DNA from 2 places in the Amycolatopsis sp. NPDC098790 genome. Region 2 is predicted to be linked to the other one. Evidence: riboswitches for the same ligand, from Rfam matches in the RefSeq annotation. Region 2 holds a riboswitch; the other holds the start of a gene.
The links. A riboswitch is a leader RNA that binds a small molecule or an ion and turns the genes downstream of it on or off. The one in region 2 is predicted to bind glycine.
Positions count from the first base shown of each region.

Region 1: it holds a riboswitch for glycine, as region 2 does, so the genes downstream of both, gcvP (aminomethyl-transferring glycine dehydrogenase) here and gcvP (aminomethyl-transferring glycine dehydrogenase) in region 2, are expected to answer to the same signal.

Region 1 is NZ_JBIWAI010000007.1:238,035-246,280, forward strand. It holds gene glyA (serine hydroxymethyltransferase) at 1-889, opposite strand, end outside; gene gcvH (glycine cleavage system protein GcvH) at 889-1,266, opposite strand; gene gcvT (glycine cleavage system aminomethyltransferase GcvT) at 1,279-2,370, opposite strand; gene gcvP (aminomethyl-transferring glycine dehydrogenase) at 2,375-5,263, opposite strand; glycine riboswitch at 5,247-5,345, opposite strand; gene ACIQWX_RS41940 (helix-turn-helix domain-containing protein) at 5,584-6,876, opposite strand; gene ACIQWX_RS41945 (hypothetical protein) at 6,949-7,146, shown strand; gene ACIQWX_RS41950 (3-oxoacyl-ACP reductase) at 7,143-7,910, opposite strand; gene ACIQWX_RS41955 (aldehyde dehydrogenase family protein) at 7,910-8,246, opposite strand, start outside.
Region 2 is NZ_JBIWAI010000002.1:1,520,837-1,529,082, reverse strand. It holds gene ACIQWX_RS20850 (glycosyltransferase family 2 protein) at 1-378, opposite strand, end outside; gene ACIQWX_RS20845 (NAD-dependent epimerase/dehydratase family protein) at 375-1,322, opposite strand; gene ACIQWX_RS20840 (hypothetical protein) at 1,447-2,115, shown strand; gene ACIQWX_RS20835 (response regulator transcription factor) at 2,183-2,920, shown strand; gene gcvP (aminomethyl-transferring glycine dehydrogenase) at 2,962-5,832, opposite strand; glycine riboswitch at 6,002-6,100, opposite strand; gene ACIQWX_RS20825 (MerR family transcriptional regulator) at 6,143-6,721, opposite strand; gene ACIQWX_RS20820 (TetR/AcrR family transcriptional regulator) at 7,001-7,633, shown strand; gene trxA (thioredoxin) at 7,614-7,949, opposite strand; gene ACIQWX_RS20810 (MerR family transcriptional regulator) at 7,961-8,246, opposite strand, start outside.

The DNA of each region.
Region 1 (8,246 bases), on a different contig from region 2:
CCAGGATCCGCGAGCCTTCGAGGGTCCGCTCCTGACGCTCGCGGAACTCGTCGCTCGCGGCGATCTTCAGCGCGACGGCCTTGGCCGCGATGACGTGCTCCAGGGGCCCGCCCTGCTGCCCCGGGAACACCGCCGAGTTGATCTTCTTCGCCAGCTCCTCGCGCGACAGGATCAGGCCGCCGCGCGGACCGCCGAGGGTCTTGTGCGTGGTCGTGGTGACGATGTCGGCGTGCGGCACCGGCGACGGGTGCAGTCCGGCCGCGACCAGCCCGGCGAAGTGCGCCATGTCCACCATCAGGCGCGCGCCGACGAGGTCGGCGATGCGGCGGAACTCGGCGAAGTCGAGCTGACGCGGGTAGGCGGACCAGCCGGCGATGATGAGCTTCGGCTGGTGCTCGACGGCCAGGCGCTCGATCTCGGCGAGGTCGACGATCCCGGTCTCTTTGTCGACGTGGTAGGCGACGACGTTGTACAGCTTGCCCGAGAAGTTGATCTTCATCCCGTGCGTCAGGTGCCCGCCGTGCGCCAGGTCGAGGCCGAGGATCGTGTCGCCCGGCTTGAGCACGGCGAACATCGCGGCCGCGTTGGCCTGGGCGCCCGAGTGCGGCTGGACGTTGGCGTGCTCGGCGCCGAAGAGGGCCTTCGCGCGGTCGATGGCGAGCTGCTCGACGACGTCGACGTGCTCGCAGCCGCCGTAGTAGCGACGGCCGGGGTAGCCCTCCGCGTACTTGTTGGTCAGCACCGAGCCCTGCGCTTCGAGCACGCCCAGCGGCGCGAAGTTCTCGGACGCGATCATTTCCAGGGTGGACTGCTGGCGGGTCAGTTCGTCGGCGACGGCCGCGGCGACCTCGGGGTCGACTTCGGACAGGTGCTGGTCGAACGTCGTCATCAGTTCTCCTGGGTGTGCGCGGCGTACGCGGCGGCGTCGAGCAGGTCCGGCACGTCCCCGGTCAGACGCACCTTGAGGAGCCATCCTTCGGTGTACGGGTCGGAGTTGATGACCTCGGGGGTGTCCGATGTGGTGCCGTTCACCTCGACGACCTCGCCGGAGACCGGCGCGTACAGCTCGCTGACCGACTTGGTCGACTCGACCTCGCCGAACACCTCGCCGGCGGTGATGGTCGCGCCGGCGTCGGGCAGCTGGACGAACACGATGTCACCGAGCGATTCGGCGGCGAAGGCGGTGATGCCGACGGTGGCGACGCCGTCCTCGACCTTCAGCCACTCGTGTTCCTTGGTGTACTGCAGGTTCTCGGGGATGCTCACAGCTGGGAGTCCTTACGCGCGGGAGTAGAAGGGCAGGGCGACGACTTCGACGGGCTCAATCCTGCCCCGGATGTCGACGGAGAGCTCGGTGCCGGGCTCGGCGTACGCCCGATCGACGTACGCCATCGCGATCGGGTAACCCAGCGTGGGCGACAGCGCGCCGCTGGTCACCTCGCCGACCTCGGTCCCGTCCACCAGCAGCTGGTACCCGTGCCGCGGCGCGCGACGCCCGGCCCCGCGAAGGCCGACGCGCACGCGCGGGACGTCCTGCTTGGACCGCTCCTCGAGGGCCGAACGGCCGACGAAGTCACCCGGCTTTTCGAACTTGACGACGCGGCCGAGCCCGGCTTCGAACGGGCTCTGGTCGAGGGTGAGTTCGTTGCCGTACAACGGCATCCCGGCTTCGAGCCGCAGCGTGTCGCGGCAGGCCAGGCCGGCCGGGACCAGCCCGTGCGGCTCGCCGGCCTCGAGCAGCAGGCGCCACAGCGCCGGTGCCTCGTCGGCGTCGACGAACAGCTCGAAGCCGTCTTCGCCGGTGTAGCCGGTGCGGGCGAGCAGGACGTCGTGGCCCTTCACCGAGGCCGGGACGCTCGCGTAGTACTTGAGCGCGTCCAGGTCGGCGTCGGTGACCGCGCCGAGGATCTCGACGGCCTTCGGGCCCTGGACCGCGATCAGCGCGGTGGTCTCGCTGCGGTCGTCGACGACCGCGTCGAAGCCCGCGACGCGCTCGGCCAGCGCGTCCGCGACGACCTTGGCGTTGCCCGCGTTCGCGACGACCAGGTAGTGCTCGTCGCCCAGGCGGTAGACGACCAGGTCGTCCAGCACACCACCGGACGCGTTGCAGATCATCGTGTACCGCGCCCGGCCCGGCTTGACCCCGGTCAGGTTGCCGACCAGCGCGAAGTCCAGCACGTCCGCGGCCTGCGCCCCGGTGACGTGGATTTCGGCCATGTGCGAGAGGTCGAACAGCCCGGCCGCCTCGCGGACGGCCTTGTGCTCGGCCAGTTCGCTGGCGTACCGGACCGGCATGGACCAGCCGGCGAAGTCGGTGAACAGCGCACCGAGTCCCTTGTGGACTCCGTGCAGGGAGGTCTCTCGTGACACGGGTTCAGCCTTCGTAAGCGTTGAGGGGCGGGCAGGAGCACACGAGGTTGCGGTCACCGCGGGCGCCGTCGATGCGGCGGACCGGCGGCCAGTACTTGTTCTTGCGCGACACCCCGGCCGGGTACACGGCCAGCTCGCGGTCGTAGGCCTTGTCCCACTCGCCGACCAGCGTCTCGGCGGTGTGCGGGGCGCCCCGCAGCGGCGACTCCTCGGCGGTCCAGCGACCGTTGGCCACCTCGTCGATCTCCGCGCGGATGGCGATCATCGCGGCGATGAACCGGTCGATCTCGCCCAGGTCCTCGGACTCGGTCGGCTCGACCATCAGCGTCCCCGCGACCGGGAACGACATCGTCGGCGCGTGGAAGCCGTAGTCGATGAGCCGCTTCGCGACGTCGTCGACCGTCACGCCGGTCTCCTTGGTGATCTGGCGCAGGTCGAGGATGCACTCGTGCGCGACCAGGCCGTCCTGGCCGGTGTAGAGCACCGGGTAGTGCGGCGCCAGCCGCGAAGCGACGTAGTTCGCGGCCAGCACGGCGACCTTGGTGGCCGCGGTCAGGCCGGGCGCGCCCATCATCCGGACGTAGGCCCAGGAGATCGGCAGGATCGACGCCGAGCCGTAGGGCGCGCCGCTGATCGGGCCGACGCCGGTCGCGGGACCGGCGGCGTCGAGCAGCGGGTGGTTCGGCAGGAACGGCGCGAGGTGTGCGCGCACCGCGACCGGGCCGACACCCGGGCCGCCACCGCCGTGCGGGATGCAGAACGTCTTGTGCAGGTTCAGGTGCGAGACGTCGCCGCCGAACTCGCCCGGCTTGGCCAGGCCGAGGAGGGCGTTGAGGTTCGCGCCGTCGACGTACACCTGGCCGCCGCCGTCGTGGACGATCTTGGCCAGCTCGTCGATGTCGTGCTCGTACACGCCGTGGGTCGACGGGTAGGTGACCATGATCGCGGCCAGGGTGTCGCGGTGGGTGTCCACCTTGGACCGCAGGTCGGCCAGGTCGACGTTGCCCTCGTCGGTGCACTTGACGACGACCACGCGCATGCCGGCCAGCACCGCCGAAGCGGCGTTGGTGCCGTGCGCGGACGACGGGATCAGGCAGACGTCCCGGGCCTCGTCGCCGTTCGCGCGGTGGTACGCGCGGATCGCGAGGAGCCCGGCCAGCTCGCCCTGGCTGCCCGCGTTCGGCTGCAGCGACACCTTGTCGTACCCGGTGACCTCGGCGAGCCACCCGGCCAGCTGCTCGACGAGCGTGTGGTACCCGGCAGCGTCTTCGGCCGGGGCGAACGGGTGGATGCCGGCGAACTCGCGCCAGCTGATCGGCTCCATCTCGGTGGTGGCGTTGAGCTTCATCGTGCAGGAGCCGAGCGGGATCATGCCGCGGTCGAGCGCGTAGTCCAGATCGGACAGCTTGCGCAGGTAGCGCAGCATCGCCGTCTCGGAGCGGTGGGTGCCGAAGACCTCGTGGCCCATGAAGCCGCTCTCGCGGGCCAAGCCGTTCGGCAGCGCGACGCCGTCTCGGACGTCGGCCTCGACCTTGAAGGCCTGCAGGACCTTCGCGGTGATCGCGGGGGTGCTGACCTCGTCGAACGCGACGCGGACGTGGTCGGCGTCGACGTGGCCGAGGTTGATCCCGGCCTCGCGGGCGGCCGCGTGGACCTCGGCGGCCCGGCCCGGGACGCGCGCGACGACCGTGTCGAAGAAGGACTCGTGCACGACCTCGACGCCGTCCCTGCGCAGGGCGCCGGCGAAGCCCGCGGCGAGACCGTGGACGCGCTGGGCGATCTTCTTCAGGCCGTCCGGGCCGTGGTAGACCGCGTACATCGCGGCCAGCACGGCCGGGAGGACCTGTGCGGTGCAGATGTTCGACGTCGCCTTCTCGCGGCGGATGTGCTGCTCACGCGTCTGCAGCGCGAGGCGGTAGGCCGAGTTGCCGTCGGCGTCGACCGAGACGCCGACCAGGCGCCCGGGCAGCGAGCGCTCGAGTCCGGCGCGGACGGACATGTACCCGGCGTGCGGGCCGCCGTAGCCGAGCGGGACGCCGAACCGCTGCGTCGAGCCGGCGGCGACGTCCGCGCCGAACTCGCCGGGCGAGGTGATCAGGGTGAGCGAGAGGAGGTCCGCGGCGACGGTGAACAGCGCGCCCGCGGCCTTCGCCGACTCGGAGATCGCGTGGTAGAAGCCGCGGCCGCGCAGCACGCCGGACGCGCCGGGGTACTGGACGACGACGCCGAAGAAATCGTCCGGCAGGCCGGTCAGCAGGTCGCGGACCTCGACCTCGATGCCGAGGGCCTCGACGCGGGTGCGCACGACGGCGATGGTCTGCGGCAGGCACTCGGCGTCGAGGACGACCTTGTTGGACTTGGACTTCGACGCGCGGCGCATCAGCGTGACGGCTTCGGCGACGGCGGTCGACTCGTCCAGCAGGGACGCGTTCGCCATGGCCAGGCCGGTCAGGTCGGCGACCATCGTCTGGAAGTTGAGGAGCGCTTCGAGGCGGCCCTGGGAGATTTCCGGCTGGTAGGGCGTGTACGCGGTGTACCAGGCCGGGTTCTCGAGGACGTTGCGTCGGATCACGCCGGGCGTCACGGTGTCGGAGTAGCCGAGGCCGATCATCTGCGTCATCGGCCGGTTGCGCGCGGCGAGGGCGCGCAGCTCCGCGGTGGCGTCCTCTTCGGACGCGGCGGGCGGCAGCGTGAGTTCGCGGGTCGCGCGGATCGCGCTCGGGACGGCGGCGCCGACGAGGGCGTCCAGGCTGCCGTAGCCGCACTCGGCCAGCATCTTCGCGCGTTCGGCCTCGGACGGGCCGATGTGGCGGGCGTCGAACTGCGTGGAAGTGATGGGGAGCTCCTCGGGCCTGGGCACACAACGGTGCGCTGGGAACTCCCCCTCTGTCATGGCACCTGAGAGTTTCACCGTGGGAGACACGGCTTTCACCTTGGGTGAGGCGCGGGTGCGCCTGCTTTCCAGAGTGGCCTCGCGCGAAGCGGTAACAGGTACCTGAGAGATTCTGGGGAGTTTGCTCCTTCGGTGCCCCACTGACTTCGTGGGGGCTCTCCCGCCCCGGCTCTACGGCCCGATCTGCAGTTGTGACGGTCACGGTACCTGCCGGGTTCGAGGTCCGTCTACTTCACCCGGGCAACGCCACAGTGATCCTCGACCGGCCCTCGACGACGTGAATGACTCATTCATGTCGCCTGGCGACATGAATGAGTCATTCACGTCGTTTCCGCGACCCGGTGCGCGACCTGGCCGGCCAGCGCCGGCGGCCTGCGGACTCTCCCCGAAGGCAGGACCAGGCGTTTCAGCGGCCCGCCCAGCGGCACCGGCGGGTGCCCGGCACTCAGCAGCACCCGCTCGACGATCTGCTCGGCGAGCCACGCCACCGAGTCGTTGAGCCGGTCCAGCGAGGGGTGGTCGCCGTCGAAGACGTCCTCGTCGGCGAGCGTCACCTCGAAGTACGCGCAGCCCGGCGGGACCGCGATCGCCTCCTCGATCGCCCGCGCCCCCTCCAGCGGGTCGGCAAACCCCGCCTCCACCAGCGCCGATCGGTAGATCCGCGCCGCCCGCGCCCGCATGCGGGGGCCGTAGCGGACGACGACCGGGAGGCGGCCGGTCAGGTCCGGCACGGCCAGTCCGTGCAGCAGCATGATCGGCGGCACCGAGTGCACCAGGCGCGGCGCGGGTTCGGCCAGCTCGCGGGCGGTGATCCGGACGCGGTCGGCCATCGCGTCCGGGAGGCCGAAGTAGCGGAAGTCGACGTTGCCGAACCCGAGGCCGTCGGCGACCAGGGACGCCAGCAGCTCGCCGTACCCCCAGATCGGCGACAGCACCACGACCGGCGGCGCGGCGACCACCGGCGACGGCGCGGGCGGGCGCGTCGCCTCCTGCTCGGGCACCTGGATGACCAGCCGCGGCGGCTCGTGCCAGTCGTGCACCTCGGCGACCCGCCAGTAGAGCCCGAGCGAGCGCCACAGCTCGCCGAGGATGTCGTGCTCGAGGATCCTGCGCGTTTCGGCCTCGGAAAACGGGAAGTCCCGCGGCGGCACGATCCCGACGTAGTGGTGGTAGGTGACGCGCACTTCGTCACCGCGGGTGGCCGAGCGGATCCGCATCTCCCAGTCGATCGGCGACGCGGCGATCGCGTTGGCCACCTGAGTGCCGGGCGAGGAGTAGACGAGCGCCGTCGCCTGCCGGAGGAACTGCCCGGCCTGGTCGATGCCCTCCCGCAGCGCCTTCGCCGCCTGCGCGACGTGGACCGGCGACGCGAGGGAGTCGGGCAGCACGCCGGCGACGCGCAGCAGCTCGGCCTCGCCGAGGCCGGTGACCTCGGCGAGCTGCGCCCAGTGGTCGAAGACGGTCACCTTCGGCGCGTGCCGGTGTTCGATCCAGCTGCGCAGCGTCGACGTCGGAACGCCGATCCGGCGGGCGGCCTCGTCGAGGGAGAGCCCCCTCGCGCGGATGCCCGTCCGGACCGCTTCCGCCCACTCGCCGGCGCGCCAGTGCGTCACCTCACAAAGCTAACGAAACCCGCTAGCTTTGCGCAGGGACGAATCGCCCGACCGGCGTCGACGCTGGTCACCATGACCACCACCATCATCGCCCTGACGCTCATCGTCGGCGTGCTGACCTTCGCCGCCGGTGCCTTCCTCGCCTCCGAGATCGCCGTCCGCGTGCTGCGCCGCCGCGAAAAGCTCGTGTCCGAAGAGCGCAAGAAGCTCAACGCCGCCTGGAACTACCTGCGGGAGGTCTACGGCGTCAAGAAACCGACCAAGCGTTAGAGCGGGGTGACGTACGCGCCGGAGATGCCGCCGTCGACCAGGAACTGGGACGCCGTGATGAAGCTGGCGTCGTCGCTGGCCAGGAACGCGACCGCGGCCGCGATCTCCGACGGCTCGGCGAACCGGCCGACCGGCACGTGGACCAGCCGCCGCGCCGCGCGTTCCGGGTCCTTCGCGAACAGCTCCTTGAGCAGCGGCGTGTTCACCGGCCCCGGGCACAGCGCGTTGACGCGGATGTTCTCCCGCGCGAACTGGATACCCAGCTCACGGCTCATCGCCAGCACCCCGCCCTTGGACGCGGTGTAGGAGATCTGCGACGTCGCCGCGCCCATCACCGCGACGAACGACGCCGTGTTGATGATCGAACCGCGACCTTGGCGCTGCATGTGCGGCAGGACGGCCTTGCAGCAGTGGTACACCGACGTCAGGTTGACGCGCTGCACCCGCTCCCAGGCGTCGATGCCGGTGGTCAGGATGGAGTCGTCCTCGGGCGGCGAGATCCCGGCGTTGTTGAACGCGACGTCGACCGAGCCGAACTGCTCGACCGTGCTGTGGAACAGGTTCTCGACCTGTTCGGCGTCGGTGACGTCGGTCTGGATGAACGCGCCGCCGATCTCGTCGGCGACCGCCTTGCCCTCGGCCGGCGTCAGGTCCGCGATGACGACCTTCGCGCCTTCGCTCGCCAGGCGGCGGGCCGAGGCGAGCCCGATGCCGCTCGCGCCGCCGGTGATCACCGCGACGCGGCCTTCGAAACGCTGGACCATTACTCCTCCGTGCTGAGAAAGACGTTCTTGGTTTCGGTGAACGCCGCCGCGGCGTCGGGGCCCAGCTCGCGGCCGAGGCCGGACTGCTTGAACCCGCCGAACGGCGTCCAGTAGCGCACCGACGAGTGCGAGTTGACCGACAAGTTCCCGGCTTCGACACCACGCGCGACGCGGAACGCGCGGCCGGCGTCGCGGGTCCAGATCGACCCGGACAGGCCGTACTCGGTCGCGTTGGCCATCCGGACCGCGTCGGCTTCTTCGGCGAACGGCACGACGGCGACGACCGGGCCGAACACCTCCTCCGCCACGGCCGGGTGCCGCAGGTCGGGCGGGGTG
Region 2 (8,246 bases):
CTCGGACATGATGTTCTGCTCGATCTGCAGCTGGTAGGCGTCGAGCAGCACCGGCACGGCGGCCAGCGCGCCGACCCACGGGCGGCCGCCGAGGCGCAGCACCAGGCCGTACACACCGATCGCGATGAGGATCCCGCCGACGTGCTGGACGGCCGCGACCCAGGCGAGGCCGCCGACGGCCAGCAGCGGGCGCAGGACCAGGTCGTAGCCGATCGGGTCGAGCTGGTCGGCCCGCAGCGCGTGCAGGTTGTCGATGTAGCGGAACGAATCGATGTACAGCAGCGCCGGCTGGTAGGCCAGCCAGGTCAGTACCCGCAGCACGATCGCCGGGATGAGGAGCAGGAGCAGCAGCCAGTGCCGCTTCAGCAAAGCCTTCACGGTGTCGCTTGTGGACGGTCGAGGTTCGAGAAGTACTTCCACGCCGTGGCCAGGCCGTCGGTCAGCGAGACCTCCGGCCGGTACCCGATGGTCTCGGCGCTGGCCGAAACGTCGACGACCACCGCGGGCATCTCCCCCGCCGGCGCGTCGACGTGCTCGACGGGCAGCTCCGCACCGGTCACCTCACGCACGGCTTCGACCATCTCCAGCACGGACACCGAGCGCCCGGCGCCGACGATCGCGCGGCCGGTGTGGCCGCTGTCGAGGGCCAGCAGGATCGCGCGGACGACGTCGTCGACGTGCACGAGGTCGCGGCGCTGGCGGCCGTCGCCGTAGACCTTGACGCCGCCGCCGGTCAGCGCGGCGCGCATCATGCGCGGCACGAAACTGTCCTTGTGGGACATTCCCGGGCCGTAGACGTTGGTGAACCGCAACGCACACGTCGTCATGCCGTACGCGCCGGCGTAGCCCGAGAGCAGCATTTCGCACGCCGCCTTGGTGGCGCCGTACGGCGTCAGCGGGCGCAGCGGGAGGTCCGGGGTGATCGTCGCGGAGCCGACGTCGCCGATGACCGCGTTGGTCGAGGCGAGCAGGAACTTCGGCACCCCGCGGCGGCGGGCGAGCTCCAGGAGCTCCTGGGTGACCAGGACGTTGTCGGCGAAGGTGTCCTCGGGCAGCTCGACCGACTTCAGCACCGACGTCAGCGCGGCCAGGTGCACGATCCCGGCGGTCTCCGGCGTCACGGCTTCCTCGCGGACCGCGGCCTCTCGCAGGTCGCCGGTCACCACGCGGACGCCGCCCGGGTCTTCGGGGAACGGGACGCGGTCGACGACGGTGACCGGGACACCCCGCTCGCGGAGGGCGCGCACGACGGCCCGGCCGATGAAGCCGCTGCCGCCGGTCACGACCACGGACGTCCCATCAGGACCGTGCGCATTCGCCATGGCGTCAACCTACCTCCCGTTCCTGTGCGGTCGCCGGGTGCGTACGCAGAAGTGCGTATGGCCGGTTTCCCGGTCCGGTTGGTGTCCTGGACGGGTCATGAAGCAATGGGGAGGAAGGCTCACCATGAAACGACTCTTCACCGTTCCGGCACTGCTGCTGGCCTCGCTCGCCGGGGCGCTCACCGTGTCCGCCGCGCCCGCGAGCGCGGCGACGACCGACGTCGGCGTCATCCCGTCGGGCCGGTCGTGCCCGGTCGGCACCGAGGCGATCGTGATCCGGATGGACGACGAGGATTCGGGCAACGCGAACTCGCGCGGCGGGTTCATCGGGGCGGTCAGCAGCACGAGCAACACCGAGATGTTCTTCTGCCGGGTCAACGGCACCGCGTTCCGCGGGGTCGTGCAGTCCGGCTCGTTCCGGCCCTACGCCGTGCTGAAGCTCGGCGCGAACTGCCCGAACGGCTCGCAGGAGTTCTCGCGCCGGTTCGACAACGAGGACGACAGCAACAACAACTCGTTCTCCGGCAACATCTTCCCGAACGTGAGCGACAGCAACACGCTGCTGCGGTTCTGCCTGTTCGCGCCGGGGGTGGCCACGACGACGGCGTTCCCGACCGTCGGGTTCAGCTACCTGGTGTTCTCGGGGGTCGACTCCTCGGGCTTCTTCCACACCGACGACGAGGACGACAGCAACAACAACCAGTACTCGGCGCCGGCGGGGATCAGCAGCATCGCGCAGTCGATGGTGAGCGCCGGTTCGAACACCACGCTGAACGTCCGGATCGCCCGGTAACACCCGGTTCGTATCTCCCTCGGTTCGCCCGGGTCTTTTCCGACCGGGAGAACCGAGGGGGATACGGGTGAGCAGTGAAGTCTCGGCGCGGTGCCTGCACCGCGCCCTCGAAGTCGTGCGCGAGCTGAAGACCGCGGGGCCGGGCGAAGGGCTGGCCGGGCTGGGCCGGCTGGTCGGCTGCGACGTCGTCTCGTGCACGAGCACCGAGCACACCACCCGCCGGCTGACCGGCACGGTCACCGACCGGCCGGAGCAGAACCTGATGCGCCACCCGGAGTTCCGGGCGCACGTGCACCAGCACCCGGGGTTCGCGGCCTACCGCTCCGGCGCGCTGCGGCTCGGCACGTCCGCCGCGCTGAGCGACCTGGCCGACCTGCGGACGCTGCGCGCGCTGCCGTTCTACACCGACTTCTACCGCCCGCGCGGCACGGTCGACCAGCTGCTGTGCGTGGTCCAGGTCGACGACCGGCACGGGCGGGTCCTCACGCTCAGCCGGTCCCGGCCGGGGTTCGCCGCGCGGGACCGGGAGCTGGTGGACCTGCTGGCACCGCACCTGGCCCAGGCGTTCGCCCGGGAGTCCCGGCCGCCGGTCCGGCCGGTCGCCGGCGGGGCGGTCGAGGTGCTGACGGCCCGCGAACGGGAGGTGGCCGGCCTGGTGGCGCGGGCCGCGACCGACCGGGAGATCGCCCGCCGGCTGGGGATCAGCCCGCGGACGGTCCAGAAGCACCTGCAGCAGATCTACCGCAAGCTGGGGTTGACCAGCCGCACTGGGCTGATGGTCTGCCTGTCGGGCCCGGGGTCGTGAGTGCGTAACAGTGTTCTAACACTGTTACGCACTCCCGACCGTCAGGCGAAGGCTTCCGGGGGCGGGCAGGAACAGACCAGGTTGCGGTCGCCGGCCGCGCCGTCGATGCGGCGGACCGGGGGCCAGATCTTCGCCGCGGTCGCCCCGGCCGGGAAGACCGCCGTCTCGCGGCTGTAGGGTCGGTCCCACTCGCCCGTGACGCACTTCGCCGTGTGCGGGGCTTGGCGCAGCGGCGACTCCTCCAGCCGCCACTCCCCCGCCGCGACGCGGTCGATCTCCGCGCGGATCGCGATCATCGCGTCGCAGAAGCGGTCCAGCTCGGCCAGGTCCTCGCTCTCGGTGGGCTCCACCATCAGCGTGCCCGCCACCGGGAACGACATCGTCGGCGCGTGGAGGCCGTAGTCCGCCAGGCGCTTGGCCACGTCGTCGACCGTCACCCCGGTCGCCTTCGTCACCGGCCGCAGGTCGAGGACGCACTCGTGCGCGACGAGCCCGCCGTGGCCCGCGTACAGCACCGGGAAGTGCTCCCCGAGACGGCGGGCGACGTAGTTCGCGTTGGCCACCGCCACCAGCGTCGCCCGGCGCAGGCCCTCGGCGCCCATCATCCGGACGTACGCCCACGAGATGGGCAGGATCGACGCGCTCCCCCACGGCGCCGCACTGACCGGCCCGACCCCGGTCGCCGGACCGGCGGCCGGCTGCAGCGGGTGGTTCGGCAGGAACGGCGCCAGGTGCGCGCGGACCCCGATCGGCCCGACGCCGGGTCCGCCGCCGCCGTGCGGGATGCAGAACGTCTTGTGCAGGTTCAGGTGTGAGACATCGGCGCCGAAGCGGCCGTACTGGGCGACGCCGATGAGCGCGTTGAGGTTGGCGCCGTCGACGTACACCTGCCCGCCGGCGTCGTGCACCAGCGCGCACACCTCGCCGACGGTGTCCTCGTAGACCCCGTGCGTCGACGGGTAGGTGATCATGATCGCGGCCAGGTCGGCGCGATGCTCGTCCACAGTGGACCGCAGGTGGCCGAGGTCGATGTTGCCCTCGTCGTCGCAACGGACGACGACCACGCGCATGCCTGCCATCACGGCGCTCGCCGCGTTCGTGCCGTGCGCGCTGGCCGGGATCAGGCAGACGTCCCGCTCGCCTTCGCCGCGCGACCGGTGGTAGGCGCGGATGGCCAGCAGGCCGGCGAACTCGCCCTGGCTGCCGGCGTTGGGTTGCAGGGAAACCGTGTCATAGCCGGTGATCCGGGCGAGCCACGCGCTCAGGTCGGCGACGACCTCCAGGAGCCCGGCGGCGTCCTCGGCGGGCGCGAACGGGTGCAGGCCGGCGAACTCCGGCCAGGTGACCGGTTCCATCTCCGCCGTGGCGTTGAGCTTCATGGTGCACGAGCCGAGCGGGATCATGCTGCGGTCGAGGGCGACGTCCTTGTCCGCGAGCTGCCGCAGGTAGCGCAGCAGCGCGGTTTCCGAGCGGTGGGCGTGGAACACCGGGTGGGTGAGGAACTCGCTCGTGCGCCGCAGCGGGGCCGGGAGCGCGTCGGCGGTGTCCGCGTCGAGGCCGTCCACATCGGACACCGAGACGCCGAACGCCTTCCACACGCAGGCAAGCCGTTCGCGGGTGGTGGTCTCGTCGCAGGCGACGCCGACGTGGTCGTCGTCGATCCGGCGCAGGTTGACGCCGAGGTCGCGCGCCGCCTCGACGACGGTGCCCGCCCGGCCGGGGACGGCCGCGACGACGGTGTCGAAGAACTCGCCGTGCACGACCTCGACACCGCCCTCGCAGAGTCCGGCGGCGAGCACGGTGGCCATCCGGTGGGCGCGCAGCGCGATCGCGCGCAGGCCGTCGGGCCCGTGGTACACGGCGTACATCGACGCCAGCACGGCCAGGAGGACCTGCGCGGTGCAGATGTTCGACGTCGCCTTCTCGCGGCGGATGTGCTGCTCGCGGGTCTGCAGGGCGAGCCGGTACGCGGGGGCGCCGTCGGCGTCCTTCGAGACGCCCACGAGCCGCCCCGGCAGCTGCCGTTCGAGGCCCTTGCGGACCGCGAGGTAGGCGGCGTGCGGGCCGCCGAAGCCGAGCGGGACGCCGAAGCGCTGCGTCGACCCGACGTCGGCGCCGAGCTCGCCGGGCGGCCGCAAGAGCGTGAGGGCGAGCGGGTCGGCGGCGACGATCACCGCGGCGCCGTGCTTCTTGGCGTCGGCGATGGTCAGGTCCAGCTCGCGCACCGCGCCGGACGCGCCCGGGTACGCCAGCAGGATGCCGAAGAAGTCGCCGCCCAGCCCGAGGCCGGTCAGTCCTTGCGAGAGGTCTTCGACGACGAGTTCGATGCCGAGCGGCTCGGCGCGGGTGCGGAGCACGGCGAGGGTCTGCGGGAGGGTGTCCTGGTCGACGACGAACCGGTTCGAGGCCGATTTGCCCGCGCGGCGCACGAGCGTCATGGCTTCGGCGGCGGCGGTGGCTTCGTCGAGCATCGAGGCGTTGGCGACCGGCAGGCCGGTCAGGTCGGCGACCATGGTCTGGAAGTTGAGCAGGGCTTCGAGCCTGCCTTGGGAGATTTCCGGCTGGTAGGGCGTGTAGGCGGTGTACCAGGCCGGGTTCTCGAGGACGTTCCGCCGGATGACGGGCGGGGTGACGGTGTCGTGGTAGCCGAGGCCGATCATCTGCGCCATGGGCCGGTTCCGGCCGGCGAGCTCTCGCAGTTCGGCGAGTGCCTGGGCTTCGGTGGCGGCGGGCGGGAGTTCGAGCGGCTGCGCGGACCGGCGGAGTGACTCGGGAACGGCACGCTCGGAGAGCTCGTCGAGAGAAGCGACGCCGATGACGTCGAGGATGCGGCGGAGTTCGTCCGGACCGGGCCCGATGTGCCGGTCGGCGAAGGGAATGCCTTGTTCCAGGGAGGCGAGTGACGGTTCCACAACAGCCTCCTGGGGACGCGAAGCCGGACCGAGACGACGATGTCTCGGCCTCCCCACTCTGTCCGTACCCCCGAAGGGGCGCCTGAGAGTTTCGCCCGAGGTTGAGCCGGGCTTGCACCGTCGGCGGGGCCATCAGGTTGTGTCCTGACGACCCGCTTTCCAGAGGCGTCTCGTCCGCGCGGTCCAGGGTGCCTGAGAGGTTCCGGGGAGGACTTGCTCCTTCGGCGCCGAGCTCAAGGTGTGGCTCGGACTCTCCCGCGCGGATTCGTCGACCGCGAGGAGAACCTTACTCCGTCCGCCGCAGCGGTGATCACCCGGTCCGGCGGGCGTTGCGGCGCTGGGTCAGCTCGTCCGGCTGGTGGGTCTCGACGACGCCGCCGTCGGCGCGTTCGGCCGGGAACTCGTGGATCGTGCCGCTGATTTCCTGCATGGCGCCGCTGACCGCGATGCCGAAGACCCCTTGGCCGCCCTGGAGCAGGTCGACGATCTCCTCCGGCGAGGTGCACTCGTAGACGGTGGTGCCGTCGGAGAACAGCGTCACGCGCGCGAGGTCGCGGACCCCGCGCACGCGCAGGTGGTCGACGGCGACGCGGATGTTCTGCAGTGAGACCCCGGTGTCCAGCAGCCGCTTGACGACCTTGAGGACCAGGATGTCCTTGAACGAGTACAGCCGCTGCGAGCCGGAGCCGTGGGCGGTGCGGATGCTGGGTGCGACCAGCTTCGTCCGGGCCCAGTAGTCGAGCTGGCGGTAGGTGATCCCGGCGATCTGGCACGCGGCCGGGCCGCGGTAGCCCACCAGCTCGTCCGGCAGCGAGTTGTCGGGGAACAGCTCACCCTGCTCGCCACTCGCGACCTCAACAGGCTGCTTCTCGGAACCAGCCTCGACCACGCAAGCCTCCCCTCGCCCGACCTGGCGGCCGGCGAATGACAGCCGGAGGAGTCCCAGGAGCGGGACCCACCGGAGATCAACCGCCGCGGTCCGGCCCCAGACCGTGAATCACACCGTGGCGATTTACCTCCTTCGACGGTAAGCGCCCGGACAGTGCCGGTCAACGCGACGCGCGGCAAGCCTCAACGGTCGGCTGAGCCTTTGCACCGTTCGCCGTACCCCCGAGCCGGTGGTTCAAACCTCTTGCGCACTTTTACTCAGTCGAGTAACTTTTTACTCATGCAAGTAAACACCGACCTCATGGCCGAGATGGGGCTCAGCGCCGCCGAGGCGGCCCGCCGCGCGCAGATCATCGGGGCGACCATCGGCGTCCTCGCCGACCTCGGGTACCGCAAGACGACGTTCGCCAAGATCAAGGAGCGGGCCGGGCTCAGCAGCACCCGGCTGATCTCGTACCACTTCACGAACAAGGCCGGCCTGCTGCAGGCCGTGCTGAGCACGGTGGTCGAGACGAAGAACGAGTTCCTGAAGGAGCGCACCGGCGGCGGGCTCGACCCGGCCGACCGGGCCGGCTACCTGCGGGCCCACATCGAGACGTCGATCGCGTTCCTGCGCGCCTACCCCGAATGCGTCCGCGTGCTGACCGAGCTGTCGGCCAACGCCGACGACGAGGACGGCTGGGTGATGACGAAGGTGCTGGTCGACGACATGCGCGTGCACGGCCTCGCGCGTCAGCTCAAGCAGGGGCAGACCGAAGGGGTGTTCGGCGAGTTCACACCCGAGGTGATGGCGATGTCGGTCGCGCAGGCGATCGACGGGGTGGCCGCGGCGTACGCGGCCGACCCGTCGCTCGACCTGGAGAACTACGGGCGCGAGGTGGCGGACACCTTCGTCAAAGCGACGGCACCGTGAGGGCGCGGTCGAGGCGCTCTTCGATGCGGGCCTTCGGGAACGCCCCGACGATCGTCTCGACCGGCTCGCCCCCGCGGAACAGGATCATCGTCGGCAGGGACATGACCTGGTAGGAGCGGGTGGTCTCCGGGTTCTCGTCGGCGTTGATCTTGCGGACGGCGAGCTGCCCGGCCCGCTCGGCGGCCAGCTGCTCCAGCACCGGGCCGACCATCCGGCAGGGGCCGCACCAGGTGGCCCAGAACTCGACCAGCACGGGGACGTCGCTGCCGACGACCTCCGCGAACGTCGTGTCGGTGACTTCACGGACTTCGGACATGATGGGCTCCTTCACGGGCGCGGGGCATCGGGGACGACACAGGGATCGGGCGCTTGCCGGGCCAGCGCGCCGGCGAGCTTCGCGGCCAGTTCCTCGCGGATCCCGCCGAGGCGCGCCAGCAACGCGTCCGCTTCTTCGAGCTTGCGGCGGTAGACCTCGAGGGAGTTCGCGCAGGAGTCGCCGGTCTCGTGGCCGCTGCGGAGGCACTCGACGAACGGGCGGGTCTCGTCGAGGGTCAGGCCGACCGTCTGCAGGGTCTGGATCTCCTTGACCAGCTGCAGGTCGTGCTCGTCGTAT